DNA from 3 places in the Pseudomonas sp. H3_E04 genome. Region 2 is predicted to be linked to each of the others. Evidence: riboswitches for the same ligand, from Rfam matches in the RefSeq annotation. Region 2 holds a riboswitch; each other region holds the start of a gene.

Region 1 (10,335 bases), 880 kb from region 2:
ATGCGCATAGGGCGCCAGGCTCAGTTGCGGCGTGTTGTCCATGAACGCTTCGTCGACCACCAGCCAGCCGCCGCGTTGCGCCAGCCGCGCATGCCAGTCGAGCAGGCGCGCCGGGGTCAGGCTCAGACCGGTCGGATTATTCGGATTGACCACCACCAGTACATCGAGGCTGTCGAGAAAGAATTCGACTTCCTGCTCGAGCACTTCACGGACGATGTAACCGCTGCGCCGCCAGGCTTCGGCATGCTCGGCATAGCACGGCGACAACACGCCAACCTTGCCGGCCCGGCGCAAACGCGGCAGCAACTGGATGGCCATTTGCGAACCGGCCACCGGCAACACCTGCGCGGCGCCGTAGTAATCGCAGGCCGCCTGTTCCAGTCCGTCATCGGTTTCCGGCAAGCGCGCCCAGGCGCGCAGCGGAATCTCCGGGATCGGGAACGGCCACGGCGCGAGGCCGCTGGACAGGTCGAGCCAGTCGGCCTCGGCGATCCCGTAATCGAGTGCAGCCTTGCGCAGTCGGCCACCGTGCTCAAGCATAAAATTCCGCCCCCAGGCAAAGCATCAGCAGCCACAACCATACGCCGCGCTGGACCAATTGCCAGCCACGCTCGATGGAATCGGCATCGGCCGGCGCACCTTCGCCCAGTTGCGGGCGCTCATGCAGTTCGCCGTGATAGATCGCCGGGCCACCCAACTCGACGCCCAGCGCACCGGCACCGGCCGCCATCACCGGGCCGGCGTTGGGGCTGTCCCATTTCGGCGCCTGGGTGCGCCAGCACTTCAGTGCGAGTCGGGTTTTGCCGAGCAGTGCGTAGGTCAATGCCACAAGACGCGCAGGAATGTAGTTCAACACGTCGTCGATTTTCGCCGCCGCCCAGCCGAAACGTTCGAAGCGTTCGTTGCGATAACCCCACATCGCATCCAGGGTATTGCTCAGGCGATACAGGACCACGCCCGGTGCGCCGGCGACGACAAACCAGAACAGCGCAGCGAATACCGCATCGCTGCCGTTCTCCAGCACCGACTCAGTCGCGGCGCGGGCCACCGCAGTGCTGTCGAGTTCATCGGTCTGGCGGCTGACCAGATAGCCGACGCGCTTGCGCGCCTCGTCCAGATCATCGGCGCGCAACGCAGCCGCGACCGGCGCAATATGTTCGCCGAGGCTGCGCATGCCGAGGGCGCAATACAGCGCGAGGATCTCGACGATCCAGCCCACATAGGGTGCCCAGGAAAGTGCCGTGGCGAGCAGGGTCAGCGGCAGCACTGCGAGCACCCATGCGGTCACACCATGGCTGCGCCAACCACGACCGCCGGCGTTGAAGCGTTGCTCGATGCGCCCGGCAAAATTGCCGAACGCCACCAGCGGATGCCAGCGTTTCGGTTCACCGAGCAGCGCATCCAGCGCTACCGCAGCGACACTCAGCAACGCCACACTCATTGACTCACTCCCCAATAATTTTCGTACAGCAACTCGTTCAGCGGTCGCGCCTGCGCCCAGCCTTCAAGCACCAGCATCGGCGCCGGATAGAACTCCTTGACCGGGCCGAGACACAACACCGCCAGCGGCTTGGCACCGGCCGGCAATTTGAGCAAATCCGCCAGGGCCTGCGGCTCGAACAGCGAGACCCAGCCCATGCCCAGACCTTCAGCGCGGGAGGCCAGCCACAGATTCTGGATCGCGCAGGACAGTGAAGCCATGTCCATTTCCGGCAACGTGCGCCGACCGAAAATGTGTTTCTCGCGATCGTCCATCAGCGCCGCCACCAACACTTCGGCGCAATCGTTGATGCCTTCGACTTTGAGCTGCATGAACTCATCGCTGCGCTCGCCAAGGGCTTCGGCGGTGCGGATACGTTCGTCTTCGACGAGATCGCGGATCTGCCCGCGCAAAGCACGATCGCTGATACGAATGAAGCGCCACGGCTGCATCAGGCCGACGCTTGGCGCTTGATGAGCGGCTTCGAGCAGACGACGCAGCAACTGCGGCTCGACGCTTCCGCCAGTGAAATGGCGCATGTCGCGACGTTCGGCGATGGCTTTGTAGACCGCTGCGCGTTCGGCTTCGGAGAAAGTGTTGTCGGTCATGGCCCTTTCGCGAGCAGGCTCGCTCCCACAGGGTTCAGGTGATCCATTGTGGGAGCGAGCCTGCTCGCGAAGGCGGCCTCACGGTCTGGCGCAAACAATGCAGCAATTGCGGTCGGATTGGACGGAAAATAAAAGTGCACATAGGAAGCCGTCATCCGCCCCTCGCGATAAACCGCCTCAGCGCCGCGCCCGCCATTGGGACTCAGCCCACGGGCAATCGGCGTCAGCTCGGTGGTGGTCAGCGAATGATGGTAGGTATGCCCGCGCAACTCCCCTTCCGGCAGCTCAACCGCTTGCAACGCCAGCGCCGCCAGACGCTTCTGCATCACTGCATCGCCCTTGAGCAAACCGACCAGCTCAGCACGAGTACCTTCGACATCGGTCAACGAATCAAGCAGATAAAGCATCCCGCCACATTCAGCGAGCAACGGCTTGCCCGCCGCGTGGTGCGCGCGGATTGCTGCAAGCATCGAGATGTTCTGCGCCAGCGCGACGTGATGCAGCTCTGGATAGCCGCCCGGCAAATACAGGCTGTCCGCCTCGGGCAATTGCGTGTCGCGGATCGGCGAGAAGAACTGCAGCTCGGCGCCCATCGCCCGCAGCAGATCGAGACTGGCGCCATAGGTGAAGGCAAACGCTTCATCGCGGGCGACGGCGATGCGCACACCTTTTAATAGAGGTTCGGCGGCGATGACGTCAGGCGCGGCGAATTCAACGGCCGGTGGCAGTGCAACTTGGCAACTGCTGGCGAGCGCATCGGCGGCCGCGTCGAGACGCAGGTCCAGATCATTCAATTCGCTGGCCTGAACCAGGCCCAGGTGGCGGCTCGGCAATTCGATGCCGGTCTCGCGGGACAGTGCGCCGTACCAGCGCAGACCTTCGGTGAGGCTGCCTTCGAGCAATTGCGCGTGGCGCAAGGTGCCAACGCGGTTGGCCAGCACGCCAGCGAACGGCAAGTCCGGCTGATACTTCGCCAGGCCCAGCGCCAAAGCACCAAAGGTCTGCGCCATGGCGGTACCGTCGATCACCCCAAGCACCGGTACGCCGAAGTGGCGCGCCAGATCAGCGCTGGATGGCGTGCCGTCGAACAGGCCCATCACGCCCTCGATCAGAATCAGGTCGGCCTCGGCGGCGGCTTCCCACAACAGCCGGCGACTTTCCTGCTCGCCGACCATCCACATGTCCAGTTGATACACCGGTGCACCGCTGGCGCGCTCGAGGATCATCGGGTCGAGAAAATCCGGCCCGCACTTGAATACGCGGACCTTGCGCCCCTGATTGCGATGCAATCGGGCGAGCGCTGCGGTGACGGTGGTCTTGCCCTGACCGGAGGCCGGCGCGGCGATCAGCACCGCCGGGCAGTGACGTGATTGCTTCAAAGTTCGACGCCTTTCTGCGCTTTGATTCCGGCCTGGAAGGCGTGTTTGAGCATGCCCATTTCGGTAACTGTGTCGCCCATCTCGATCATTTCCGGCTTGGCGCCGCGACCGGTAACGACCACGTGTTGCATCGGCGGACGCGCCTGCAAATCGCTGAGCACCTGATCGAGATCGAGGTAGCCGTGCTTGAGGGCGATATTCAATTCATCGAGCACCACCAGACCGATCGAAGGGTCGCGCAACAATTCGCGCGAGACTTCCCAAGCGGCAGTCGCTGCGGCGATGTCGCGCTGACGATCCTGGGTTTCCCAGGTGAAGCCTTCGCCCATGACGTGGAAACGCACCTGCTCGGGGAAGCGGCGGAAGAACAATTCTTCGCCAGTGCTGTTGCGGCCCTTGATGAACTGCACCACGCCGCACTGCATGCCGTGGCCCATGGCACGGGCGAGCATGCCGAACGCCGAGCTGCTTTTGCCTTTGCCATTGCCGGTCAACACCAGCACCAGGCCGCACTCGTCGGGCGAATTGGCGATGCGTTCGTCGATCACGGCTTTCTTGCGCTGCATGCGCGCCAGATGGCGTTCGTCACGCTCGGGGGAATCAGTCATGGGGGAGCTCTCCGTTGAGGCTGGATAACGGCGGGCAGGCACAAGAATAGACGGCAAAAAGCCTGGCATCGCCCACCGTGATGCCGCTGAGATGGATCAGGCCGGTCTCCGGGCTCATGAGCGGCGGTTCGCCTGACTGCGCGCCTTCCCGCTTCTTTCGAGGCAGTGGCTCAAGGCGCAGTTTTCACTCATTTACCGTTGCGGGGGCAGCGCCGGGATCGTCGTGGCTTCGCTTGAAGTCCACCCTCACCGGCTTCCCTGTTTCACTCTGTCGACGCGGGGCCACAGAGCACCTGAAACAAGCGGCGAAGGTTAGAGGGTTGGGGGTGGAGCGTCAATTGAAGAGGCGCTTCGGGCGCGAATAACTGCCGCTGATCAATTGTGCAGCGGCAATCTTGTGCCAGACTGTGACAAGTGATATCAAAGAGCCATGCTTTTTTCAAAAAGCCCACTACAACAATAAGGATGACGACGATGCAAGGCATGATCATCAGCAACCCGCGCCTGGAATTTCTGCGCCCGGTGCTGGAACGCTGGTTTGACTGTATCGATCGCTACAACACAGTACGCGGCGACAACGACACGCCGTACTGGCACGACGAGAAAGCCAATCTCGGCCTGCTATCGGCAGCGGCGTGGATGGCGGAAATGGTCACGCTGACCGACACCGCCACGCGCAAACAGAACGAAGAAGGCGAGCGCAATGCCCGCGCGGACCTGCTGATTGCCGGCGCCGAAGACCGCGCGTTCATTCAGGCCACGCAACGCTGGCCACGGGTCAACAACCTCAACCTGACCCAGGCCCTGCTCGACATCACCGTGGATGCCAAACGCATCAGCTACGCCAGCGATCTGAAGCTCGGCTGCCTCTTCGTCGCTCCGCAAAAAGCCCAGCACAGCGCCAGCCCCGAAGAACTGCAGGACATGGTCGACGACCTGCAAAAGGAACACACCTGCGCAGTGGCCTGGTATTTCCCCTACGCCTATCGCAAATTGCACAGCGACGCGGGCAACTATCATCCGGGCATCGCCGTGCTGTTCAAGGAAGCCCGCGGTTGAGCAGTTGAACCATCGGGCCTGCGCCCTCCTCTATGTTTAGGAATGCATTCATAGGGAAGATCAGCAATGCGCAAGGCCCAACTCGCTCTTATCATCGCCGTCGCAGGCGGGCTCGCCGCCTGCGGTGAAACCTCCAGCCTGCAAGTCTCCGACGGCACCGGCCCGTCGCCGAAATTGCCCGAACCGAACAAGACGCTGATCCCGACAGTCAACATCGCCCCGGCGGTGGGCTGGCCGGACGGCACGAAACCGACCGCAGTGGCCGGTACCCAGGTCGCCGCGTTTGCCGAAAGCCTTGATCACCCGCGCTGGCTCTATGTGCTGCCAAACGGCGATGTGCTGGTGGCGGAAACCAACGCGCCGCCCAAGCCTGACGACAGCAAAGGCATTCGCGGCTGGGTGATGAAGAAAGTCATGGGCAAGGCCGGCGCCGGCGTGCCCAGCCCGAACCGCATCACCCTGCTGCGCGACGCCGACCACGATGGCGTCGCAGAAACCCGCACGGTGTTCCTGCAGAATCTCAACTCGCCGTTTGGCATGACGCTGGTTGGCAACGATTTGTACGTAGCCGACACCGACCGCCTGCTGCGTTTCAATTACGAGCCGGGCGCCACCGAGATCAAGACCCAACCGATCAAAGTTGTCGACTTGCCCGGCGGCACGTTGAATCACCACTGGACCAAGAACGTCATCGCCAGCAAGGACGGCAGCAAGTTGTACGTCACCGTCGGCTCGAACAGTAACGTCGGCGAAAACGGTCTGGATCAGGAAGAAGGCCGCGCCGCGATCTGGGAAGTCGATCGCGCAACCGGCAATCACCGGATCTTCGCCTCGGGTATCCGCAACCCCAACGGCCTCGCCTGGGAACCCACCAGCGGCGCATTGTGGACAGCGGTCAACGAGCGTGACGAAATCGGCAGCGATCTGGTGCCGGACTACATCACCTCGGTCAAGGACGGCGGCTTCTATGGCTGGCCATTCAGCTATTACGGTCAACACGTCGATGAGCGAGTCAAACCGCAGAATCCGGATCTGGTGGCCAAGGCCATCGCGCCGGATTACGCCGTCGGCCCGCACACGGCTTCGCTGGGTCTGACTTTCGCCGAGGGCAACAGCCTGCCGGCGCAATTCAAGGAAGGCGCGTTCATTGGCCAGCACGGCTCGTGGAATCGCAAACCGCACAGTGGCTACAAAGTGATCTTCGTGCCGTTCACTGGCGGCAAGCCGACCGGGCAACCGGTGGATGTGCTGACCGGCTTCCTCGACAAGGACGAAAACGCGCTGGGCCGCCCGGTGGGCGTGGTGATCGATCAGCAAGGTGGCTTGCTGGTGGCGGATGATGTCGGGAACAAAATTTGGCGCGTTTCGGCCAGCAAGTGAGCTAAGCGCGAAGCAAAAAATGTGGGAGCGAGCCTGCTCGCGAAAGCGGTTTATCAGTCAAATCATTGTCGACTGACACTCCGCCTTCGCGAGCAGGCTCGCTCCCACATTTAGTTATGCAACGCGCTAGGGGTTATGCGCCAGCTGCCCCGGCTGCAACACCCGCTTGGCGCTCAGATACGCCTTCTGCCAATAAGCCTTAGACAGACTGTCGAGCTTGACCGTGCCGCCCGTGGCCGGCGCATGCACGAAGCGCCCCTCGCCGACGTAAATCCCCGCATGACTGACCTGCGAGCCGCCGTTGGTGGCGAAGAAGATCAGGTCGCCCGTCTGCAAGCCTTCCTTGCCGACATTCGGCGCCTGCATGACGATCATTTCCCGGGTGGAGCGTGGCAGCGAAATTCCCGCCGCGTCGCGGTAGACGAAACCGATCAGACCACTGCAATCAAAGCCCGAATCTGGCGTATTGCCGCCCCAGCGATACGGCGTGCCGACCAGGCCGAGGGCGCGGAACAGCACGTCTTCAGCAACAGGAGAAAAAGCCTGGGAAGGCGCGAACACGATTGGCGCGCGAACCACGGGGGCTGGCGGCGGTGTGCGGCTGGCGCAGGCGCTGAGCAGCGCGGCGCAAAGGATCAAGGTGAGGCGGGCCGACATCGTCATAAGCAGAACATCCTGATCTGGCTGCGGCTTTCTCTGCCGAATGGACAGAAACAAAACCGCCTGCGTCATCACGCAGGCGGTTTGCCATCAATATAGATTCAGGATTCTAGCGGCTACGCGGCAAACTTCAAGTAAGACTTTAACTTCACCTTGTAAAGTTTACGTCTATTCCGTTGCCGCACCGTGCTGTCGCCGCGAACGCAGCGACATCGGGATTACTTGCGAGCGGTGACCACAGTCGGAGCCATGGCGAGTGCACGCTTGGCTTCGATGAAGGTCTTGCTCCAGTAGCTGTCACCCAGGCTGTCGATGCGAACACCGCCGCTGCGACGACTGCTGGAGTGAATGAACTGGTTGTCACCCAGATAGATCCCGGCGTGACTGACACGACCGCGACGACCATTGGTGGCGAAGAACAGCAGATCACCCGGCTCAAGGTTACTGCGCGAAACCAGCGGCGCATCGACGTTGATCATTTCGCGAGTGGAGCGCGGCAGATTCATGCCCGCCTCCTCGCGGAACAGGTAACCAATGAAACCGCTGCAATCGAAGCCGGCTTCAGAGGTACCGCCGAAACGGTAACGGGTACCGATCAGGGACATGCCGCGTTCGAGGATGCTGTCAGCCAGGACAGGCAGCTGATAAGGCTTGCTGCCATTGAACTGGTTGAGTTCTTTTTCGGTATCCAGCTCTTCCTGGTAAATAACGGAAGACTGGGCGGTAGCAGAATTCTTGACCTGTTGCGGCGGCTCTTGAACCGGAGAATGAGCAGCACAACCGAATAACAGGGTAACGAGTGCGAGAGGCACGAGGGGTGCGAAGCGCTTTAGCATGGGCACGACCGTGGCTGATAGTTGTAAAGAAGCCGAGACTATGCCCGCTATCGTCCTCATTTGCAAATTCAATCGAACTTTATGTGACTTCCCGGTTTCGCGTTTACATCTAAGCGCGTAACTCGCCTAGCCGGTGGATCGCTGCAGATACGCGGGTTTTCTGGCGCCTAAAAGCTGGCAAAAGCCCACTACTACCAGCCGAGTGTTTCCTTGAGAAAGGGAATGGTCAGCTTGCGTTGCGCCTGCAATGAAGCCTGATCAAGCTGCTCGAGGAGATCGAACAGCGCGCTCATGCTGCGCGTGCCACGCGTCAGAATGAAGTGCCCGACTTCATCCGTCAGATGCAACCCGCGACGTGACGCGCGCAATTGCAGCGCACGCAATTTGTCTTCATCGGAAAGTGGGCGCATCTGGAAGATCAGCGCCAGGGTCAGGCGTGACTTGAGGTCGGCGAGTTTCACAGGCAGTTCGCGTGGCGAGGTGGACGCAGCGATGAGCAGGCGCCGACCGCTGTCACGCAGACGGTTGAACAGATGGAACATCGCCTCTTCCCAGTCAGCCTTGCCGGCAATCACCTGCAAGTCATCCAGGCACACCAGCTCGTACTGTTCAAGGTTGTCGAGGATTTCCACGCCGCGATCCATCAACTCGGCCAACGGCAGATACACCGCCGGCTCGCCCATCTGCTCGAAGCGCAGGCACGCCGCCTGCAACAGATGTGTGCGCCCGACGCCGTGCTTGCCCCACAGATAGATCAGGCTCTCCGTCCACCCGGCGTCGGCTTCGCACAGACGCTCGACATAGCCGAGTGCAGCGGCATTGGCGCCTGGGTAGTAGTTGATGAAGGTGGCGTCGTCACGCAGACGCACACCTAGGGGCAGCTGAATCGGTTTCATGCTGACTGAACAGTTCAAAGGAACCGTTAGTGGCCTCTGTGTAAAGTTTGCGAAGTTTATACCCGTGAGGCTGAGCGCACAATGCGACAGACTCCAAGCAAAATCAAAGGTTTGCGTTAACGCAGCGGTTTTCTGACAGATTCTCTGGCGCCCTCGCCTGCACGACACGGGCCAGCCCGGCCAAGCGCCGGGCTGGCCGCGCCATTACAGCTCGGGTTCGTCGACGCCGCTGTAGATCTCGGAATCCTTGTACAGATCGTGGACATGACGCACCAGCACCATGATCACCGCCGCCACCGGCAACGCCAGCAGCACGCCCGTGAAACCGAACAGCTCACCGCCAGCGAGGATCGCGAAGATCACCGCCACCGGGTGCAGACCAATACGATCGCCCACCAGCAACGGTGTCAGCACCATGCCTTCCAGTGCCTGACCGACCATGAACACCGCGACAATCCCGACCATCGGGTACAGATCGCCACCAAACTGGAACAACCCGGCGATCAGCGCCGCGCCAATGCCGATGACAAAACCCATGTACGGCACGATCGCCGCGAGCCCGGCAATCAGGCCGATCAACAGCCCCAACTCCAGACCGACGATCATCAGGCCGGCCGCGTAGATCACCCCCAACGCAACCATCACCAGCAACTGCCCGCGCACGAACGCACCGAGCACTTCGTGGCATTCACCCGCCAGCGAAACCACGCGCTCTTCGCGATCACGGGGTAGCAGGCTGCGGATCTTGCCCATCATTACGTCCCAGTCGCGCAGCAGATAGAAGCTCACCACCGGGATCAACACCAGATTTGCCAGCCAGCCGATCAGCGCCAGACTCGAGGCGGTGGCCTGACTCAGCACCACGCCGACAATGTCAGTGGTCTGGCCCATGTGCTCGCTGATCGCAGCCTTGACCTTGTCGAACTTCCAGAAGCCGTCCGACAAGCCGAGCTTCGCTTGCGCCCACGGCACAGCGGTGTGCTGCAACCAGTCGAGCATCTGCGGCGCCAGCTCGTACAGACGCAGCAACTGTTTGGCGAGCATCGGCACCAGCACCAGCATCAACGCGGTGACGATCAAGGTGAACAGAGCAAACACGGCGATCACGCCCCAGGTTCGCGACAAGCCGAGCCGCTCCAGACGATCCACCAGCGGATCGAACAGATAAGCCAGCAACAACGCGACCAGAAACGGCGTGAGGATCGGGTGCAGCAACCATACAAACGCGCAAAGCAGGACTACCCCACCGAGCCAGAACCAACGCCGCGTATCGGCCATTTACCACTCCTGATGCTTCTATATAAGGAAAGACTTACCAACGAAACCGCAACGACGGTGCCACCGCTGCCGGGGTTGGCGCTGCAATCGCAGGCGCGCCCTCGACGGCAGGCTGCGCCGGCGCCACTGGAGCCGGTGCTTCGGCAGGCAG
Region 2 (10,335 bases):
ATGCGCCACGCGGTAGTTGTCGGCAGGTTGCGTACATCGACCGAGTAGAAGTTGCGCCCGGTGGGCAGCACGTCAAGGCGGCCACGGCTGGGCGCGCCGCTGGGGCCGGCGGGGACGAAACGACCGTTCAAGGCGTCGAGCAGACCGCGCATTTCGGCCGGCCCGCAGGCGTCGAGACGTGGAGCGACGACTTCGCGCAGATGATCGAGTATCGAATCAACCTCAGCCCACCCCAATCCCTGTAGGAGTGAGCCTGCTCGCGATAGCGGTGTGTCATTCAACATTGAATTGCCTGACACACCGCTTTCGCGAGCAGGCTCGCTCCCACAGGGTACATTCAGTGATTGGGAGATCAGGTCTGCGGCAAACAATTCGAGGCGCTCGCGGGTGTCGCCGGCGGTGCGCCAGACTTCTTCGCTGACGGCCTGCAACTCGGTCGGCCGCGGGCCATTCCAAGGATCTGCCAACGCACAATCCAGGGGGTCGAAGCCCAACTCAAACGCCTTGGCCAACGCTCGCAACAAGCTCGACTGCGCGCCCTTGCCGTCACCGCGCGGGATGCGCAGCAACGCCAGCAACGTGTCGATGCGCAAGCGCCCGCCCGGCGATTCGCCGAAGATGTGCAACCCATCGCGAATCTGCGATTCCTTCAGATCGCAGAGATAAGTGTCCAGACGCGGCAACCAGATCGCCGCATCGGCGTCGCTGTCCAGCGCGGCATCCAGTTGCAATTCGCGGTCGATCTGCGTGTCACGCACCAGTTGCAGAATGTCGCGCTGCAACTCACGGGCGCGGCGTGGATCGAGCAGTTGCGCCTCGTAATACTCGTCGGCGAGCAACTCCAGATTGCGCAGTGGCCCATAGGTTTCGGCGCGGGTCAGTGGCGGCATCAGGTGGTCGATGATCACCGCTTGCGTGCGCCGTTTGGCCTGGGCGCCCTCGCCCGGGTCGTTGACGATGAACGGATAGATATTCGGCAGCGGCCCGAGCAGCGCGTCCGGCCAGCAATTCTCCGAAAGGCCAACGCCTTTGCCCGGCAGCCATTCGAGATTGCCGTGCTTGCCGACGTGGATCACGCCGTGGGCGCCGTAGGTGTTGCGCAACCAGAAATAGAACGCCAGATAGCCGTGCGGCGGGACCAGATCCGGGTCGTGATACACCGCGCTCGGATCGACCTGATAACCCCGGGCCGGCTGAATGCCGACAAAGGTCAGACCGAAACGCAGACCGGCGATCATCAGACGGCCGTCGCGGCACATCGGATCGTTGTGTGGCGATCCCCACCGTTCGACCACCGCCGCGCGATTGGTCTCCGGCAGCGCGTTGAACATTGCCAGATAATCGTCCATCGCCAGGCTCTGCTGACAGGGGCGCAGATCGAGGCTGTCGAGGTCGTTGCTGACGCCGCCGAGCAGTTGCTGGATCAGCTCGGTGCCGCTATCGGGCAACTCAGCGGTGATCGGATAACCCTCGTCGCGCAGAGCACGCAGGATGTTCAGCGCCGCCGCCGGCGTATCGAGACCAACACCGTTGCCGATACGGCCGTCGCGAGTCGGGTAGTTGGCGAGGATCAGCGCGATGCGTTTTTCGCCATTGGGCACACGCGCCAGAGCGATCCAGCGCCGCGCCAGTTCGGCGACGAAATCCATGCGTTCGGGCTGGGCGCGATAGCAGACCACATCGGACTGACTGCGCTCGCTGCGCCAGGCCAGATCCTTGAAGCTGATCGGTCGGCTGATGATGCGCCCGTCAAGTTCCGGCAAGGCAATGTGCATCGCCAGATCGCGCGGCCCCAGGCCCTGTTCGCTGTCGCGCCAGCCGGGCTCATTGTCTTGGGCGCAGATGGCTTGAATCACCGGAATGTTGCGGCGGAACGGGCGCAAATGCGGCGCTTCGGGGCTGGACTGAGCGAAACCGGTAGTGTTGAGGATCACCCCCGCTTCGACCTCGTCGAGCCAATCCTCGACCGCCGACAGGCAACCGGCTTCTTTCAGACTCGCCACCGCGATCGGCAGCGGATTGAGTCCGGCCGCCTGCAAACGCTGACAGAACACATCGATGAAAGCGGTGTTCGCCGCTTGCAAATGCGAGCGATAAAACAACAGCGCCGCCACCGGTTGAGCGGGTCGCCATTCGGTTTGCCAATCGCTCAGGGCTGCGCTGGTTTTCTGTGGGTGATAAATCGCCGTGCGCGGCAGGGTGTGCGGTTCGCTCCACGGGTAATCGCGGGCGAACCATTGGTTGCCCAGGCAACGGAAGAAATCCAGCGCGTTGCCCATGCCGCCTTGACGCAGAAATTGCCAGAGTCGATCGCGCACTTCGGCGCTGACTGTGCTCAAGTCGCTGAGCTCGGGGTCCGGGCGGTCATCGCCGGGCACCAGGATCAGCTGTACGCCGCGCTCCGACAACTCGACCAGCCGCTCGACGCCGTAGCGCCAATAGGCAATGCCGCCATGCAGCGAGATCAGAATGACCTTGGCGTGGCGCAGCACTTCGTCGACATACAGGTCGACCGAGGCATGATTCTGCACCTGCATCGGGTTGGCCAGACGCAGGCTCGGATAATCATCGGGCAGTTGCTGCGCAGCCTCGGCGAGCAGCGCCAGGCTGGAATCGCCGCTGCACAGGATCACCAGCTCGGCGGGGGTTTGTCCGAGGTCGGCAATGTTGTCGTCCGAGACGAATCCGCCAGGCTGGGTCCTGAGCAGGTGCATGGCTTAAACGCTGAGCGCAGCGCGCAATTGCGCTTCGAGTTGTGCCGCATCAAGCTCCTGACCGATCAGCACCAGGCGCGTGACGCGCGCTTCCTCGGCACCCCACTGGCGGTCGAAATGCCTGTCGAAACGTGTACCGACGCCCTGGATCAGCAGGCGCATTGGTTTGCTCGGGATAGCGGCGAAACCTTTGACGCGCAGGATGCCGTGCTGCACCACCAGTTGCGTCAGAGCATCGAGCAGCAGGCTTTCATCGGCTTGCGGCAGTTCGATGGAGATCGAGTCGAAGGCGTCATGATCGTGATCGTCGTCATCACCGTCGTGATGGTGATCGTGGTGACTGTGGCGGCTGTCGATGTGCTCCTCGGAGCCGGCACCGAGACCGATCAGCACGTCCAGCGGCAGGCGGCCGTTGCTGGCCTCGATGATTTTCACCGCTGGCGGCAGCTCTTCGGCGACTTCAGCGCGTACCCGAGCGAGATCTTCCGGGCTGGTCTGGTCGGCTTTGTTGAGGATGACCAGGTCAGCACTGGCCAGTTGATCGGCGAACAATTCGTGCAGCGGCGACTCGTGGTCGAGGTTCGGATCGAGTTTGCGCTGGGCATCGACCTGATCCGGAAACGCGGCGAACGTACCAGCAGCAACAGCCGGGCTGTCGACCACGGTGATGACAGCGTCGACGGTGCAGGCGCTACGGATTTCTGGCCACTGGAAGGCTTGCACCAACGGCTTGGGCAGGGCCAGACCGGAGGTTTCGATAAGGATGTGATCAAGATCACCGCGACGGGCGACCAGTTCGCGCATTACCGGGAAGAATTCTTCCTGCACCGTGCAGCACAGGCAGCCGTTGGCCAGCTCATAAACGCGGCCACTGGCCTCTTCTTCGGTGCAGCCGATGGTGCATTGCTTGAGGATTTCACCGTCGATGCCGAGCTCGCCGAACTCGTTGACGATCACCGCGATACGCCGGCCCTGAGCGTTGTCGAGCATGTGCCGCAGCAGCGTGGTTTTGCCCGAACCGAGGAAACCGGTGACGATGGTGACGGGGAGTTTGGCCAGTGTTTTCATCGGTATGCCCTTTGGCAAGCGGCGGGCATACGGGACGAGAACCGGCAGCGCGCGTGCACGCCGGAAGCATTCGCCACCGGATCACCCCGCCCGGTTGTAGTGAGAATCTGTGACGAGGCAGGTCTCCTGGCTGACGGCGTTCAGGCGCGGGGCCTGGCATTCGCTGCGCCTTCCCGCTGCTCATCGGTTGAGCTGGCAGTGGCGTGGCAACGAACATCACCGTTCACAGTTGCGGGGGCAGCCGCGGCTTCGACCGCGTTCCCTTCTTAGCTTCGGCAAGTGCCGAAGAACCTCGAAAGCGCAAGGCTACGCATGCCCGGGGGGCGGGTCAACATCTGCAACGATCTCGTTATATGGAGATGAACTTTCATATATATACGACGAACCCCTGTCAGTTATTTGTAAGTTATTTCCTACATACATGAATACGCACACTAATAACTCAATCACGCTAAAGCCTGAACCAGAGCCATTAATCCAACGAATTACATTTCTTTACAAAAACCAAATTGATAAATCGAAACAAGATATGAACTATAAATATTCATACGGATTATGAATCACACATAAAAGGATTTTCGGCATGCCTGATTTTCGTCAGCGTTCAATCCTGTTTTTTCATACCCACTCTGTCAGCGAGCCAGCACCATGAGTGCTGGCAACGCATTACGGCAATCAGACGCAGCCGTATTAAAACAACTTTCCGAATTACTGGTTAATTGCCACTACGCGCACAGTTACGATTATCCATCGGCCGAACTTGCATCGCTTGGCCAAACAGAGTTCCGCAATTTCAATGCAACCTGGGAGCGTTTGTGCCCGGATACGTATTTGAGCGTGCAGCACGGTAGCCGCGAGAGGCGCATCTGCAAATTCGAATATCGCCACCGCGAAGGCAAGTGGGCGCCGCTGCCCGATTGCCACTTCTTTCAGACCGAAGCGCACAACCCGCTACTGGGCGGCGTCCAGCGCACCTACCAGCGCAGCGAAGCGACGTTCATCGAGTCCGCAGTGTTGCGCTCGTTGCTGGCCGCCGATCTGGCGCTCATGGAGTTGACGGTCGGGCGGCGCGACTGGCTGGTGACCTGCCACCAGTTCCGCATTCTCTGCGATCCAGGCACTGACGGGCACGCCACGCCGGAGGGCCGGCATCGGGATGGGCATGACTTTGTTTTTCAACACCTGATTGATCGCCAGCATGTCATCGGCGGCGAAAGCCGGGTATTTCATGACGAACGCGGCTGTGTGTTCAGCGCAACGCTTACGGACTATCTGGAAACTATCGTCCTGAATGACCGAATACTTACGCACGAAGTTTCTTCCTTGCAAACATCAGGCATTCATTCCGATCGCGGCAGCCGCGACATGTTGATTATCGACTTCGACCTGGCGGACTACTAATGAATCATTCAAATCATGCACTTCCCATTGCCATGCCTGACACACATGATTTTATTCTGAAGCAGTTCCAGCAAGCCTGGTCCAGGCGAACTTGCACTTTGTCATTGACGGCCAATGAAAACATCTTGTCAGATACTGCGCGCACGCTCGGGCAAAACCGCCACTACGAGCGCTATCTGTTCAATGCCAAGACCATTGACGGGCAGCGCTACGCCGCCGAATTCAACGGTATGCAGGTCGAACATTTTCCTGAAGTCGAAACATTGAAGGCGTTGGCAACGCAAGCCGCGCAGGCAATGTTCAACGCGCCATTTGTCGAATACCGCGTGCTATCCGGCGTCCATTGCACCTTGAGCGTATTGGCTGCCCTGACTGAATCAGGGGCCACCATTGTGTCGCTGGCCCCCGAGAGTGGCGGGCATTTCGCCACTGGGCCACTGGTACGACGAATCGGCAGGCACTGCGTTTATTGCCGGCTGACAACAGACGGGCAAATCGATCTGGCGTATTTCGAGCAGGTCGTTCGGTCACTCGCTGCGCCTCCTTCGGCAGTGCTGCTCGATCATGGCCTGACCATCCGCGCCATCGCTATCAAGCCGTTGCGCGCGTTACTCGACCGCTGCGGCCTCGAGCACACCCTGATTCTTTATGACGCCTCACACACCTTGGGACTGATCGCAGGTCAGGCATTCCCGAATCCGCTCGACGAAGGTGCCGACATCCTGCAAGGCAATACCCACAAATCCATGGCCGGTCCGCACCGGGCGCTGATCGTCACGCGCCGCGCCGATCTGGCGCGGTCGATCGAGCAAACGCTCAGCGGCGGGCTGGTGTCATCGCCGAATCTGCCCGGTTTGCTGCAACTGTTCGTCACCCTCATCGAAACCGAGTGTTTCGGCCAGGCCTACGCCCGGCGCATGTGTGCCAATAGCCAGCAACTGCACGACGCGCTGGCCGACATGCCAGGCTGGAGACTGCACCCCACCGACACCCACTTGCTGCTGCTCGAAGGTGAACAGGCCAGGCAAGCGGCGCAGCAGCTCAATGAGCTGGGCATCCGAGTCAACAACAAGCAAGTGAACGGTCGCGACTTCCTGCGCTTCGGGCTTCAGGAAATCACTCGTCTGGGCATCACCACAGAGGATCTCGAGGCATTGGCGCAAATCATCCGTAACGTCCTGATCCGTGGTGCGAATGGCATCGACCGCATCCGCCTGGCACATATTTGCCAGCGTTTGAATCAGGTTCATTACAGCTTCGACCGGGAGAGTCGCCAATGAGCGCGCCAGCCTGCCTGATTCTGGGCAACGTCCGTGATGGCGAGTACGAGGGCCTGCTGGCCGAGGGCATCAAACCACTGCTGATTGCCGACAGCCGCGTAACCAGCAAGATTGCCGACGCGAAGCGGATTTCGCCGGTCGCGCTGTACGACTTTTCCAAAGGACTGACCGCCGAACTGGTTGAACTGACGCAACAGTTGCTGCACGAGCACCGCTTCACCAGCGTGCTGAACTTCCGTGAAAGCTACGTCGCAACCACGGCCCGGCTGTGCACGGCGATTCCGGCACTGGCTCATTTGCACCGCAACGTCGAAAACACGCTGGACAAGCTCCTGCAGCGTCAACGCTTTCAGCAATCGGACAACCCTGATCTGCACGTGATGTCGCGCGAGGTACGCATCGACGATCTGCTGGCGCGCCCCGCCGAGCTGCCCTACCCGTTCATTCTCAAACCGGCCAGCCTTTACAGCAGTCTGTTTGTGCGCTGCATTCATGACCAACGGGATCTGCTCGACTATGCCAGCCACGAATGGCCACTGCTGCAGCGTTATGTCGCCGGCAAGGACCGCGAGAGCGATCAACTGCTGCTGGAAGAATTCCTTCACGGCTCCAACCACTCCATTGACTGCGCGATCGAACCTGACGGCACGATCCACAGTTTTGCAATCGTCGACGTCATCGCTGGCGTCGATATCGGTCGCGCAGACTTCCACCACTTTGCCCGTTACACACCCTCGACGCTTGCAGCCGATGCGGATCTGCACGAGCGCTGCCAGCGTCTGGCCCACGATGCCGTCAAAGCGCTTGAGCTCAAGGGCACCTTTGCCCATGTCGAATTCATTCTCACCGCCAACGGCCCCAGAATCCTTGAAGTCGGTGCACGCCCGGGAGGCAGCCGGATTCACGTCATCCGGCAAGCCTGGGGCGTGGCGCTGGACGTCTGCTACCACCGGGCGCTCAGCGCACAAACGCTGCCGTCGGCCAGTGACACGCCTACACCGTTCGGCATCGCCACACCCTTCGCCCGCTCTGACCGTCTCTTTGATGGGGTGTACGACGCCGAACGTCTGACCGATGTGCCGGGTTTTCAGCGCTGGTATGCCTACGTGAATCCGGGAGATGCCATCGGCCCGGTCAGCCACGGCTTTCAAAACTATCTCTACGTCGAATTCAAACAGCCCGACACGGCAAGCTTGCGTCAATCACTGCTGGCGGTCGCCGACATCGATGTCTACGGCGAAAACGCTACTGCAACCAATACCAGGCATGTTCTGGTAATCGGCGGGCGCGATTCAGGACTGGATTGGGACACTGCGCGCCAGCTGCGCTTTACCCTTGTGCAACAGCCGACGGCGGTCACGGACTACCAGCGTCAACATGCCACCCTGGTGCTGACGACGGACATCGCCGATCTGTCGGCCTACAGCGAAACCATTGCGCGGCTGCACCGGCAACGCCCCTTCGACGCCGTTGTATCGTTCTCGGAACTGGGTCTGTTGCCCGCCTCGCAACTGGGGCAAAAGCTGGGCATCAGCCACAACAACGTGCGCAGCGTCGAAGTCAGCCGCGACAAATTGCGCTTCCGCCAGTTGCTCCAGGGCAGCCGCTACGAACTGCCGGCAGACGCGGTCAGCAGCGTTGAACAAGTTCGCGCCTTCGTCCTTCGCCACGGCCCGGCCATTGTCAAACCCGTCGATGGCTCAGGCAGCCTGGGCGTCTACGCCATCGACACGCCGGAAGATGCCGAGCGTCTGCCGCTTGCAGGCAACAATCTGATCGAAGCGTTCGCCCGGGGTGACGAATACAGTGTCGAGTCCCTGAGCCTGGACGGACACCATCAGATTCTCGGTATCACCCGCAAACACACCAGCGGCGCGCCGGGCTACGTTGAGACCGGACATGATTTTCCCGCCACGCTCGACAGCGCCAGTCGCGCCCGGATCGAAGAGGCAGTGCTGTGGCTGCTTGAGCGCATGGGCAATCGTTGGGGGCCGGCGCATACCGAGATCAAGCTCGACGGTTCACGCCTGCATTTCATCGAAACCCAGACCCGCTTCGGCGGTGACCAGATCTGGGAAATGGTCTGGAAAACCACCGGCGTGCATCTCGCCGCCAGCACGATCGCCGGCATGACCGGCATTGCGCTGCCGACGCCCGCAAAACAGTTTGTGAAAATGGCCATCCGCTACATCGAAGCGGACCCTGCAACCGATCCGCAGCCACTCAAGGCAAGCCTGCTGCGACAACCATTCGCCTTGCGGGCAAGCCTCAATCACGAGAAGTTCGGCCACCCCATCCACCGCTCCGCCGATCGCCACGGCTACGTATTGCTCGCCTGCTGTGAAGCGGATGACCCGGTGCTTTTCAACGCGGCGATTTCCAACCCACCTTTCAATCCCCAAGGACAGGTGCAATGAGCAGAGACGAAACGCTGTACCACATCGATGGACCGATCAGCCCTGACTTTCCGCTGATCTCGTTTTCAACCAATGTGTACGACAATCCCGCAGACATCCTTGGTTCGATCACTGATCTGGCCCGGCACTTCAAGGCAGTGGAGTTTGAAATCGGCGAGGACGCCGAACAGGTGTTCTGGTCTCTCGACACCGGGCAGCGCGCTGAACTTGCCCGGCAGATTCACCACTTCATCCAGCACAAAGGCATCACGCTGACAGTGCATGCCGGGTGGTGGGGGCGACAGTACAACCTGTGCTCTGCGGATCAGGCCGAGCGTGCCCAGGCCGTCGACTGCCTGAGCGCAGCCGTGGAGTTCTCGCGCGCGGCCGGTGCGACCAGCGTGACTTTTCATCCCGGTTACAAGGATCATCTGGAAAACGCTGAATTGCTCGACAACCTCATCGCGTCCATTAATCAGGTCAAGGCGCGTTGCAACACGACGGGCATCGCTTTGTGTTTGGAAAACATGGGTGGCCAGCGTCCGAAGTTCCCGGTTTTCACAGTCGAGGAACACTTGCGTTTCCATCGCGAGACCGGTTGCTTCGTGACCATCGACGTAACGCACCTCTGCTCGCTGATGCCCTACGGCGAAGATTTGTTCGCAGCTATCGCCACTTTGGCACCGGTGACCCGCCATCTGCACATTGCCGACCTCAACGACACGCACCACCAACATCTGCCAATCGGCGAAGGCAATCTGCGCTTGAGCGACGTGCTCAATCGCTTCGCGGTCAATGGCTATCGAGGCGTGGCGGTGGTGGAGGAATTCATTCCGCGCTTTTCCACCGAGTATTACCTGGAGAAGGCGCTGGCCTACAAACAAGGCGTAGAGACCTTGCTTGCCGACGCGCGACAGAACACCCATGCCGGCTGAATCCAGTCTGGCGAAAGCTGGATCACAGAGCGAGATAGCGACGGGCATCCGCGACGCGCTGCCCTTCGTGTTCTCGCTGTTGCTGACGTTCACACTGATCGGCATGCTCGGGCGCCGTCATGGTCTGGAACTGCCGGCCATGGTGGTGTTCAGCGGCACGGTGATGGCCTCGCCGTTGCAACTGACGCTGCTGGAGACGCCCGCGCACCTGCTCAATGCCTTTGGCGTGCTGGTCTCGGCGCTGAGTATCAACCTGCGTTTTCTGGTATTCACTCTGAGCCTGAAATCCAGCCTCGACGGCCCGGTCAAAGCGTTCATCCCGGCGCTGGCGGTGATGGCCAATGCAGCCTTCACGCTGATGTCGATTCGCAAGGAGCAGCAATCGATCAGCCGTCCGTACGCCAACACTGTGTGTTTTTTGCTGTATGGCGCCGCTCTGCTTGGCACCGTGGCCGGCTACTGCTTCGCCAGCCTGGCCGACAATGCCTTGATGGATCACGCCAACGTGGTGATCGCGATCTTTCTCAGCGCTTCGCTGGGC
Region 3 (10,335 bases), 710 kb from region 2:
AGTGCGCGTACCCGGCAACTGGTGGAAGAAAGCTGCAAACGGCTCGATATCGAGCTCAATTGCGTCATGCAACTCAACAGCCGCGAAGCCATCGTCCACGCGATCGTCAAAGGCATCGGTATCGGTTTTGTCTCGGCCGTGGAATACGCCGAGACCCCGGGCACCAGGCCGATCACCTTTGTCGATCACCCGTTCTTCATCGAATACCACCTGTGCTGCCTCGGCATCCGCAGGAACCGGCCAGTGATTGCCGAACTGTTTGATGCGAATCCACCGCTGACCTGATCAGCCCTGCCCCTTGAACCGCCTACCTCATTGTCGAGGGACGGCCCACGCTTACCTGAAAACGGAGATTGACCATGCAGTACCAACAACCGACTCATCTGCAAGCCGCGATCCTCGACTGGGCCGGCACCGTTGTCGATTTCGGCTCGTTTGCGCCGACGCAGATTTTCGTCGAAGCCTTTGCCGAGTTCGGCGTCGCCGTGTCGCTGGAGGAAGCGCGCGGGCCAATGGGCATGGGCAAGTGGGATCACATCCGCACCCTGTGCAACCTGCCGCAGATTGCCGAACGTTACCGCGCGGCGTTTGACCGCTTGCCGAGTGACGACGATGTGACGGCGATCTACGAACGATTCATGCCGTTGCAGATCGAAAAAATCGCCCTGCATTCGGCGTTGATTCCGGGTGCACTCGAGGCGATGGCGGCGTTGCGCGACAAGGGTTTGAAAATCGGTTCGTGCTCGGGCTATCCGGCGGTGGTGATGGCCAAGGTCGTCGGACTGGCAGAGGAAAATGGCTACGTCGCCGACCATGTCGTCGCCACCGATGAAGTGCCCAATGGCCGTCCATATCCGGCGCAGGCGTTGGCCAACGTGATTGCCCTGGGCATCAATGACGTGGCCGCCTGCGTCAAGGTCGACGACACCTGGCCGGGAATTCTCGAAGGGCGCGCCGCCGGCATGTGGACGGTGGCGTTGACCTGTTCCGGCAACGCGCTGGGCCTGACCTATGAGCAATACAAGGCGTTGGCGTCGGATCGACTGGCGGTAGAACGCGCGCGGATCGGCAAGATGTTCGCCCCTTCGCGCCCGCATTACCTGATCGATACCATCGCTGAACTGCCTCAGGTGATCGACGACATCAATGCGCGTCTGGCCCGGGGTGAAACTCCGCAAGCCAGCTGAGTCGGCCCTGACCGTGATCGTTCCCGCGCTCAGCGTGGGAACGATCCCATCACTCCCTTGAACTGCCGGAAGCAAGGTTGGCGTGACAGCAGACGCCTGCTGCTAATGCTCGTCGCGATAGATTGGTCTCCCCTTCAGCGGCTCGATCGACTACCATGCCGCCGCCGGTTTCCACACGGAATTAATAGGGAATCCGAAATGCTTGCACAGCATCAATCGGAACTGCCCCCGCAACTGTAGGTGCCGAGCCTGCTCCTTGACTGCCACTGGGTGAATCCCGGGAAGGCCGGAGCGTGGCGATGACGCATCAGTCAGGAGACCTGCCGGCACAGTGACTGACTAACCGGCGGGGTGTCCGGGAAGGACATCGTGCCGTGCGCGTTTTTCAATGCCGGCCTTGCGCAGTTTCCACGACCGCGCCCGAGGTGTGTTTCCAACCGTACCCGCCCGCTCACGTACGGTTCCCCTGGAGACTGCCCCATGCTGCTGCCCCGCGTTGCCACCCTGCTCACCGCTCTGAGTCTTTGCGCCCTGGCGCAAGCGGCGCCGACTACGTATCCGCTGACCGTCGAAAACTGCGGCAGCAGCCTGACCTTTCAGCACGCTCCTGCGCGCACGGTGACCATCGGCCAGGCCGGTACGGAAATGCTTTATGCCTTGGGCCTGGGCGACAAAGTCGTCGGCACTTCGCTGTGGTTCAACGATGTGCTGGGCACATACAAAACGCAGAACGACAGGGTCGAGCGTCTCGCCGACAACGAGCCAAGTTTCGAAGCGGTGATCGGCAAACGCCCGGAACTGGTCGCCGTCGAGCTGGAATGGATGGTCGGCCCGCAAGGCGCGGTCGGCACCCGTGAGCAGTTCCATGAACTGAAGATTCCCACCTATCTGCTGCCCTCTGATTGCGAAGCCAAGGACAACCTCGTCGGCTCGGACGGCACGCGGCTGGCGCCGTTCCGCATCGACAGCATCTATAAAGCCGTGAGCCAACTGGCGGCGATTTTCGACGTGCAGGCGCGCGGCGAGCAGCTCAATGAGCAGCTCAAAGCCAGCCTCGCACAGTCGATCGCCACGGCGACAAAACAGCAGCGCAAAGACGTCAGTGCACTGGTGTGGTTCTCCAGCGCCGAGATGGACATCGAGCCGTTCGTGGCCGGACACAAAGGCGTTCCCGATTTCATGCTCAGCACCCTCGGCGTGCGCAACGTCGTCGAGTCGGATGAAGAATGGCCGACCGTCGGCTGGGAAACCATCGCCAAGGCCAACCCGACGTTTCTGGTCATCGCGCGCATGGATCGTCGGCGTTTCCCGGCTGACGATTATCAGAAGAAACTCGCCTTTCTGCGCAGTGATCCAGTGACGCGCAACATGGACGCGGTCAAGCACAACCGCATCATCATTCTTGACGCCATGGCCATGCAGGCCAGCCTGCGCACCTTCGACGGCCTCGCACAACTGGCCACGGCCATCAACGGCTACGACCTGTCGCAATGAGCAGACGCCTGATCCGTTTGCTGCTGGTTCTGTTGACGCTATCGGTCGCGCTGATCGGCGGCGTGGCCATTGGTGAGACTTCAATCGAGCCGAGCGTGGTGTTGCAGGTGCTGGCCAACAAGCTGTGGGGTGCCGGTTATGTGCTCGACCCGATCGACGAAGGCATTGTCTGGAACTATCGCCTGACTCGCGCTTTGGTCGCGGCGGCCTGCGGCGCCGGTCTGGCGACATGCGGGGTGATTTTGCAGTCGCTGCTGCGCAATCCGTTGGCCGATCCGTATCTGCTGGGAATTTCCGCTGGCGCCTCGACCGGCGCGGTGATGGTCGCGCTGCTTGGCGTCGGCGCAGGGGCGATTTCATTGTCGGTGGGTGCCTTTGCCGGTGCGGTGACGGCGTTCGCGCTGGTGATCCTGTTGGCGCGGGTCAGCGGCACGGCCAGCGGTACCGGACAGATCATTCTTGCCGGGATCGCCGGCTCGCAGCTTTTCAACGCCCTCACCGCGTTTCTGATCACCCGCTCGGCCAGTTCGGAACAGGCGCGCGGGATCATGTTCTGGCTGCTCGGCAATCTCGGCGGCGTGCGCTGGCCGTCGGTGTGGCTGGCGGTCCCAGTGGCCTTGCTCGGGCTGGTCGTTTGCCTGTGGCACCGGCGGGCGCTGGATGCGTTTACCTTCGGCGTGGATTCGGCGGCATCCCTCGGCATTCCAGTGCGACGTGTGCAAATTCTGTTGATCGGCTGCGCCGCGCTGGTGACGGCGGTGATGGTGTCGATCGTCGGCTCGATCGGCTTTGTTGGCCTGGTGATTCCCCACGCCGCGCGGTTGTTGCTCGGCACGGGGCATGCGCGTCTGCTGCCCGCCAGTGCACTGGGCGGCGCGGTGTTTCTGATTGCCGCCGATGTGCTGTCGCGGACCCTGATCAAGGGTCAGGTGATTCCGGTCGGCGTGATCACCGCGCTGGTCGGCGCGCCGGTGTTCGCCCTGATTCTGGTGGGCCGGAGATCGGCACGATGAACGCGGTATTGAGTTGTGCGAGTGTGGGCTTCAAGGTGCGTGGCGCCGAGTTGCTTAACGGTGTCAGTCTCGACGTTCAGCGCGGCGAGACGCTGGGCATTGTCGGCCCGAACGGTTCGGGGAAATCCACTTTGCTGAAACTGCTCGCCGGCCTGCGTGAGCCGAACGAAGGCCAGGTGCAGCTCGACGGTCAGGCGCTGGGCACAATGTCGCGGCGCAGCATCGCGCAGACGCTTGCGGTGGTTGAGCAACAGGCCGATACCGACGATGGCATCCGCGTATTCGACGCCGTGGCGCTGGGGCGTACGCCGTGGTTATCGGCGCTGCAACCGTGGTCCCCCGCCGACGACGCCATCGTCGAGCAAGCGCTGGTCGACGTTGACGCCGTGCACCTGCGTAAACGCCTCTGGCGCAGTCTTTCCGGTGGCGAACGTCAACGCGTGCACATCGCCCGCGCACTGGCGCAGCGCCCGCAGATCCTGCTGCTCGACGAACCGGCCAACCACCTCGACATTCAGCACCAGTTGAGCATTCTGCAAGTGGTCCGCGCACTGCCGGTGACTACGCTGATCGCCCTGCACGATCTCAACCAGGCGCTCAAGTGCGATCGCCTGGCGGTGCTGGAGCGCGGGCGTCTGGTGGCATTGGGCGAGCCGCTGCACGTGCTGACGCCGGAGCGGTTACAGACGACCTTCGGGGTCAGGGCGCACTATCTGACGGACCCGTTCGATGGTGCGCCGATATTGCGTTTTCTTACCTGACTCATTTGTGTCTGACCTGCCGCTTTCGCGAGCAAGCCCGCTCCCACAATGGATTTGTGGGTTAGCGGGGATGGCGGGTGTAACGCGAAATCCTGTGGGAGTGGGCTTGCTCACGAAGGCGGCAGGTCAGGCAATTTAACTGTGGCTGACAGGCCGCTTTCGCGAGCAGGCTCGCTCCCACAGGGGTTATGTTTTCCAGGGCGGTGAAGGATCAGGCCCATTCTTTGCGCAGTTGCCGCGCTGCGCTGACCATATGCACCAACGCCGCTTCGGTCTCTGGCCAGCCTCGGGTTTTCAATCCGCAATCCGGATTGACCCACAGACGCTCCACCGGAATACGTTGCGCGGCCTTGCGCAGCAAGCCGACCATTTCCGTAACATCGGGAATGCGTGGTGAGTGAATATCGTAGACGCCCGGGCCGATGTCGTTCGGGTAGGCAAACGCTTCGAAAGCCTCGAGCAGTTCCATGTCCGACCGTGAGGTTTCGATGGTGATGACATCGGCGTCCATCGCCGCGATCGACTCGATCACATCGTTGAATTCGCTGTAGCACATGTGCGTATGGATCTGGGTTTCATCGCGCACGCCGCAGGCGCACAGGCGGAACGCTTCGCTTGCCCAGTCCAGATACGGTTGCCACTGCGCCCGGCGCAACGGCAAGCCTTCACGAAACGCCGCTTCGTCGATCTGCACAATTTTGATTCCTGCCGCTTCCAGATCATTCACCTCGTCACGAATGGCCAGCGCCAGTTGTCGTGCCTGAATCTCACGGCTGACGTCTTCGCGCGGGAACGACCACATCAGCATGGTCACCGGGCCGGTCAGCATGCCTTTAATGACCTTGTTGGTCAGACCTTGGGCGTAGCGAATCCACTCGACCGTCATGGCTTGCGGGCGGCTGAGGTCGCCGAAGATTACCGCCGGTTTGACGCAGCGCGAACCGTAGCTCTGTACCCAGCCAAAGCGGGTAAATGCGTAGCCGTCGAGTTGCTCGGCGAAGTATTCGACCATGTCGTTGCGCTCGGCTTCACCGTGCACCAGCACATCCAGGCCGAGGCGTTCTTGAATTTCTACAGCGTGGCGAATTTCCGTATGCATCGCATCGGTGTAATCGGCCGCGCTGAGCTTGCCTTGCTTGTGGGCCTGACGCGCCAGTCGGATCGCCGCCGTCTGCGGAAACGAACCAATGGTGGTGGTCGGAAACAGCGGCAGATCGAGTTTGTCGCGCTGTTTGGCAATGCGCTGGGCAAACGGCGATTGGCGTTGCGCATCCCTGGCAGTGATCGCCGCAACCCGCGCTTGCACCTCAGGTTTGTGGATGCGCGGCGAGGCGGCGCGGCTGGTTTGTACCGAGCGGCTTTGCGCCAGGGCGCGCAGCACCTGCGGCGCTTCCGGCTCGCTGATCGCTAGAGCGAGCACGGCGACCTCTTCACACTTCTGCACGGCAAATGCCAGCCAACTTTTCAGTTCGGCATCGAGCTGGTCTTCGCGGCTCAGATCAACCGGGCTGTGCAGCAACGAGCAGGACGGCGCCACCCACAAACGATCACCCAGACGCTCATGGGCATGGCGCAGCGTCGCCAGCGCGTTTTGCAGATCGCAGCGCCAGACGTTACGCCCGTTGACCACACCCAGCGACAGCACTTTATAGGCCGGCAGACGATCCAGAATGGTCGGGTACTGATCCGGCGCGCGCACCAGATCGATGTGCAGGCCATCGACCGGCAGGTTCGCCGCCAGACCGAGGTTTTCTTCCAGACCACCAAAGTACGTAGCAAGCAGTTTTTTCAGCGGATCGCGCTGGATCTGGTTGTAGGCGCGCTCGAAGGCATTCTTCCAGTCCTGCGGCAGATCGAGCACCAGAATCGGCTCATCGATCTGCACCCACTCCACGCCCAATGCCGCCAGCCGCGCGAAGATCTGCCCGTACAGCGGCAGCAGGCGATCGAGCAACTCGAGCTTGTCGAAATCGGCGCCCTTGGTTTTGCCCAGCCACAGATAGGTCAACGGGCCGAGGATCACCGGTTTGACGTTGTGCCCCAGCGCGCGGGCCTCTTCGGTTTCTTCAAACAGCTGCTCCCAACCCAGCTGAAATTGTTGATCGACGCTGAATTCCGGTACGAGGTAGTGATAATTGGTGTCGAACCATTTGGTCATCTCTTGAGCGTGACCACCGCCGCAACAGCCGTTGCTGACACCACGGGCCATGCTGAACAGCGTCTGCAGCGTGGCTTTGCCGTCGTGCGGGCGGAAGCGCTCGGGGATCACGCCGAACATCAGCGAATGAGTCAACACCTGGTCGTACCAAGCGAAATCGCCGACCGGCAGCAAGTCGATGCCGGCGTTTTTCTGCAAGTCCCAATGGGCCTTGCGCAGCTCACGTCCGACGTCACGCAGGCCCGCCTCGTTCAGTTCTCCTTTCCAGAACGCCTCTTGCGCTTTCTTCAGTTCGCGGTCGCGGCCGATGCGCGGAAATCCAAGGGAATGGGCCAGTGCCATGACAAACAACTCCAGATGCTTATTCGATGGCGGCTATTGTCTGGAACCTAGCTTAATGAAACAAACTCAATCTTTTTCTAATGAACACAAATTATGCTCATGTAGAGATAAGCCTTTAGGAGCTGCCGAAGGCTGCGATCTTCGGCTGAAGGGACGCAGAGCGTCCCCCGCTGCACTCCCATGCCGAGCGTGGGAACGATCGGAACCCGGGGACACAAATCAAGCTTTTGTCGCGGCGAAGACGCCCTTTGAATACTCGATGACGCCTTGCTGTAAACACGTTCGAACTGTTCCGGCAGCTGGCCGATTTCGTTCTATCGTTAGATCCAAATGGCTGGATTTCTCAAAGATTAAAGGTTGCGAGGGAAGATGCCTGCGCCTAAGTTGCACGCGAGTCTTTTCCCCGCGATCGGAACGCGATCAACACCATAATGAGGTGAAGAAATGTCGAAGGAATCACGCCCTGCCGTGCTTGGGCTGATAGGCAATACTCCGCTGGTGCAGGTCACCCGCTTTGATACCGGACCCTGCACGCTGTTTCTCAAACTCGAATCGCAGAACCCCGGCGGCTCGATCAAGGACCGTATCGGCCTGGCGATGATTGACGCCGCAGAACGTGACGGCCGCCTGCAACCGGGCGGCACGATCGTCGAGGCCACTGCCGGCAACACCGGTCTGGGTCTGGCGCTGGTCGGCCGGGCCAAAGGCTATCGCGTGGTGCTGGTGGTGCCGGACAAGATGTCCACCGAGAAAGTCCTGCACTTGAAGGCCATGGGCGCCGAAGTGCACATCACCCGCTCCGACGTCGGCAAGGGCCATCCCGAGTATTACCAGGACGTCGCGGCGCGTTTGGCCAGGGACATTCCCGGGGCGTTTTTCGCCGACCAGTTCAATAATCCCGCCAATCCGCTGGCCCACGAATGCAGCACTGCGCCGGAGATCTGGGCGCAGACCGAACATGATCTGGACGCCATCGTCGTTGGCGTCGGTTCGGCTGGCACGCTGACCGGGCTCAGTCGCTTCTTCAAACGTGTGCAGCCAAATCTGGAAATGGTCCTCGCCGATCCGGTCGGCTCGGTAATGGCGCAATACAGCCGCGACGGCACCTTGCCGACGCCCGGTTCGTGGGCGGTCGAGGGCATTGGCGAAGACTTCATTCCATCGATTACCGACCTGTCCAGCGTGCGTCACGCCTACTCGATCAGCGACGAAGAAAGCTTCGATCACGCCCGCCAGTTGCTCAAGGCCGAAGGCATTCTCGGTGGTTCATCGACCGGCACCCTGTTCGCTGCCGCGCTGCGTTATTGCCGCGAACAGACCGAGCCGAAACGCGTGGTCAGTTTTGTCTGCGACACTGGCACGCGTTACCTGTCGAAGGTTTACAACGATCAGTGGATGACCGATCAGGGCTTGTTGCAACGCAAGGGCTATGGCGATCTGCGTGACTTGATCGCACGGCGTTTCGAGGACGGCCGGGTGATCAGCGTCGGCCCGGGCGACACTCTGCTCACTGCATTCCAGCGCATGCGTCTGGCAGATGTTTCGCAATTGCCGGTGCTGGTCGAAGGCAAGCAACTGGTGGGCGTGATCGACGAGTCCGACATCCTCCTCGGCGTGCACGAAGACGCCGCGCGCTTCAGCCAGTCAGTGTCCAGCGTGATGACCGACAAACTGCAAACGCTCGCCCCGGCTGCGACCCTGGCCGAACTGGAAGCGGTGCTCAGCCGTGGCCTCGTCGCGATCATCGCTGACGCGTCCGGCTTCCATGGCCTGATCACCCGCACCGACATGCTCAACCAATTACGGAGATCCCTTGCATGAGTCAGCACGACGATAAATCCCAAGGCTTCGCCACCCGAGTGATCCACGCCGGGCAGCAGCCGGACCCGACCACCGGTGCGCTGATGCCGCCGATCTACGCCAACTCCACCTACCTGCAAGACAGCCCCGGCGTGCACAAGGGTTTCGACTACGGTCGCTCGCACAATCCGACGCGCTTTGCCCTGGAACGCTGCGTAGCGGATCTTGAGGGCGGCACTCGCGCCTTCGCCTTCGCCTCAGGGCTGGCGGCGATTTCCACGGTGCTGGAACTGCTCGACGCCGGCTCGCACATCGTTTCCGGCAATGACTTGTACGGCGGCACGTTCCGCCTGTTCGACAAGGTCCGCCAGCGCAGTGCCGGGCACCGTTTCAGCTTCGTCGACCTCGCCGACCTGTCGGCGTTCGAAGCGTCGCTGCAGGACGACACGCGCATGGTCATGGTCGAGACCCCGACCAACCCGCTGCTGAGCCTGTCGGATCTGGCCGCCATCGCGCGCATCTGCCGCGCGCGCGGGATCATCTGCGTGGCCGACAACACCTTCGCCAGCCCCTACATCCAGCGCCCACTGGAATTGGGTTTCGACATCGTCCTGCACTCGACCACCAAATACCTCAACGGCCATTCCGATGTGATCGGTGGCATTGCGGTGGTCGGGCAGAACGCCGAGTTGGCGCAAAAGCTCGGTTTCCTGCAGAACGCGGTCGGCGCGATTTCCGGGCCGTTCGACGCGTTCCTGACTCTGCGCGGAGTGAAAACCCTGGCGCTGCGCATGGAGCGTCATTGCAGCAACGCCTTGGACTTGGCGCAGTGGCTGGAACAGCAGCCGCAGGTCAAGCGCGTCTACTATCCTGGCCTGACCTCGCACCCGCAGCACGAACTGGCCAAGCGGCAGATGCGTGGTTTTGGCGGGATGATTTCCGTCGATCTGAACAGCGACCTGGCCGGTGCGCGGCGGTTTTTGGAGAACGTGAAGATCTTTGCACTGGCGGAAAGTCTGGGCGGTGTGGAAAGCCTGATCGAGCACCCGGCGATCATGACCCACGCGACCATTCCGCCGGAAACCCGCGCGAAGCTGGGGATTGGCGATGGGCTGGTGCGGTTGTCGGTGGGGGTTGAGGATGTTGAGGATCTGCGGGAAGATTTGGCGCAGGCTTTGGCTAAGATGTGACTTTTTGAAGAGGGCTGCATCGCAGCCCAACGGGGATAATTACCCTCGCCACGCGGGGAAAACCCCCTGTGGCCTTTCGATCTGTCGTTTTTATTGTCATACAAGTCTTTTTGAAAATGACATCAAGTCTGCCGAATGAAGAGCTCCGTGCTGCTGCGCAAACTCGACAACACAAGTGTCGCAACATTCGCCCACCTCATTTCGCATCTTGGTGTCAAACAGCATATGGAATACGGCGCTCGCTTGTTAATTACACAGGGAAGAAAATGAATCATTATAAACATCTAATCAAATCAATTTTAAGTTTACTTTTTTTATTTAACTCAGTCACCGCATCGGCAGTGCTTTCACAGGAGCAGCAGGCAGCCAAGGAACGCGGCATTTCATTAT

The links. A riboswitch is a leader RNA that binds a small molecule or an ion and turns the genes downstream of it on or off. The one in region 2 is predicted to bind cobalamin.
Region 1: it holds a riboswitch for cobalamin, as region 2 does, so the genes downstream of both, cobO (cob(I)yrinic acid a,c-diamide adenosyltransferase) here and cobW (cobalamin biosynthesis protein CobW) in region 2, are expected to answer to the same signal.
Region 3: it holds a riboswitch for cobalamin, as region 2 does, so the genes downstream of both, AB4N53_RS08340 (ABC transporter substrate-binding protein) here and cobW (cobalamin biosynthesis protein CobW) in region 2, are expected to answer to the same signal.

What each region holds. Positions count from the first base shown of each region.
Region 1 covers NZ_CP162797.1:275,864-286,198, reverse strand. Annotated here, with positions in the region: gene cobD (threonine-phosphate decarboxylase CobD) at 1-540, opposite strand, end outside; gene cbiB (adenosylcobinamide-phosphate synthase CbiB) at 533-1,441, opposite strand; gene bluB (5,6-dimethylbenzimidazole synthase) at 1,438-2,088, opposite strand; gene AB4N53_RS01320 (cobyrinate a,c-diamide synthase) at 2,085-3,467, opposite strand; gene cobO (cob(I)yrinic acid a,c-diamide adenosyltransferase) at 3,464-4,075, opposite strand; cobalamin riboswitch at 4,158-4,387, opposite strand; gene AB4N53_RS01310 (hypothetical protein) at 4,550-5,134, shown strand; gene AB4N53_RS01305 (PQQ-dependent sugar dehydrogenase) at 5,201-6,514, shown strand; gene AB4N53_RS01300 (C40 family peptidase) at 6,641-7,177, opposite strand; gene AB4N53_RS01295 (C40 family peptidase) at 7,393-8,010, opposite strand; gene hda (DnaA regulatory inactivator Hda) at 8,202-8,906, opposite strand; gene AB4N53_RS01285 (AI-2E family transporter) at 9,111-10,184, opposite strand; gene AB4N53_RS01280 (DUF2066 domain-containing protein) at 10,219-10,335, opposite strand, start outside.
Region 2 covers NZ_CP162797.1:1,158,044-1,168,378, reverse strand. Annotated here, with positions in the region: gene cobN (cobaltochelatase subunit CobN) at 1-2,714, opposite strand, end outside; gene cobW (cobalamin biosynthesis protein CobW) at 2,718-3,782, opposite strand; cobalamin riboswitch at 3,882-4,092, opposite strand; gene AB4N53_RS05340 (2OG-Fe dioxygenase family protein) at 4,431-5,183, shown strand; gene AB4N53_RS05335 (PLP-dependent aminotransferase family protein) at 5,183-6,463, shown strand; gene AB4N53_RS05330 (ATP-grasp domain-containing protein) at 6,460-8,880, shown strand; gene AB4N53_RS05325 (sugar phosphate isomerase/epimerase family protein) at 8,877-9,794, shown strand; gene AB4N53_RS05320 (AzlC family ABC transporter permease) at 9,784-10,335, shown strand, end outside.
Region 3 covers NZ_CP162797.1:1,869,486-1,879,820, forward strand. Annotated here, with positions in the region: gene AB4N53_RS08330 (LysR substrate-binding domain-containing protein) at 1-285, shown strand, start outside; gene phnX (phosphonoacetaldehyde hydrolase) at 360-1,187, shown strand; cobalamin riboswitch at 1,336-1,529, shown strand; gene AB4N53_RS08340 (ABC transporter substrate-binding protein) at 1,668-2,681, shown strand; gene AB4N53_RS08345 (FecCD family ABC transporter permease) at 2,678-3,694, shown strand; gene AB4N53_RS08350 (ABC transporter ATP-binding protein) at 3,691-4,455, shown strand; gene metE (5-methyltetrahydropteroyltriglutamate--homocysteine S-methyltransferase) at 4,667-6,955, opposite strand; gene AB4N53_RS08360 (pyridoxal-phosphate dependent enzyme) at 7,400-8,776, shown strand; gene AB4N53_RS08365 (cystathionine gamma-synthase) at 8,773-9,945, shown strand; gene AB4N53_RS08370 (tetratricopeptide repeat protein) at 10,212-10,335, shown strand, end outside.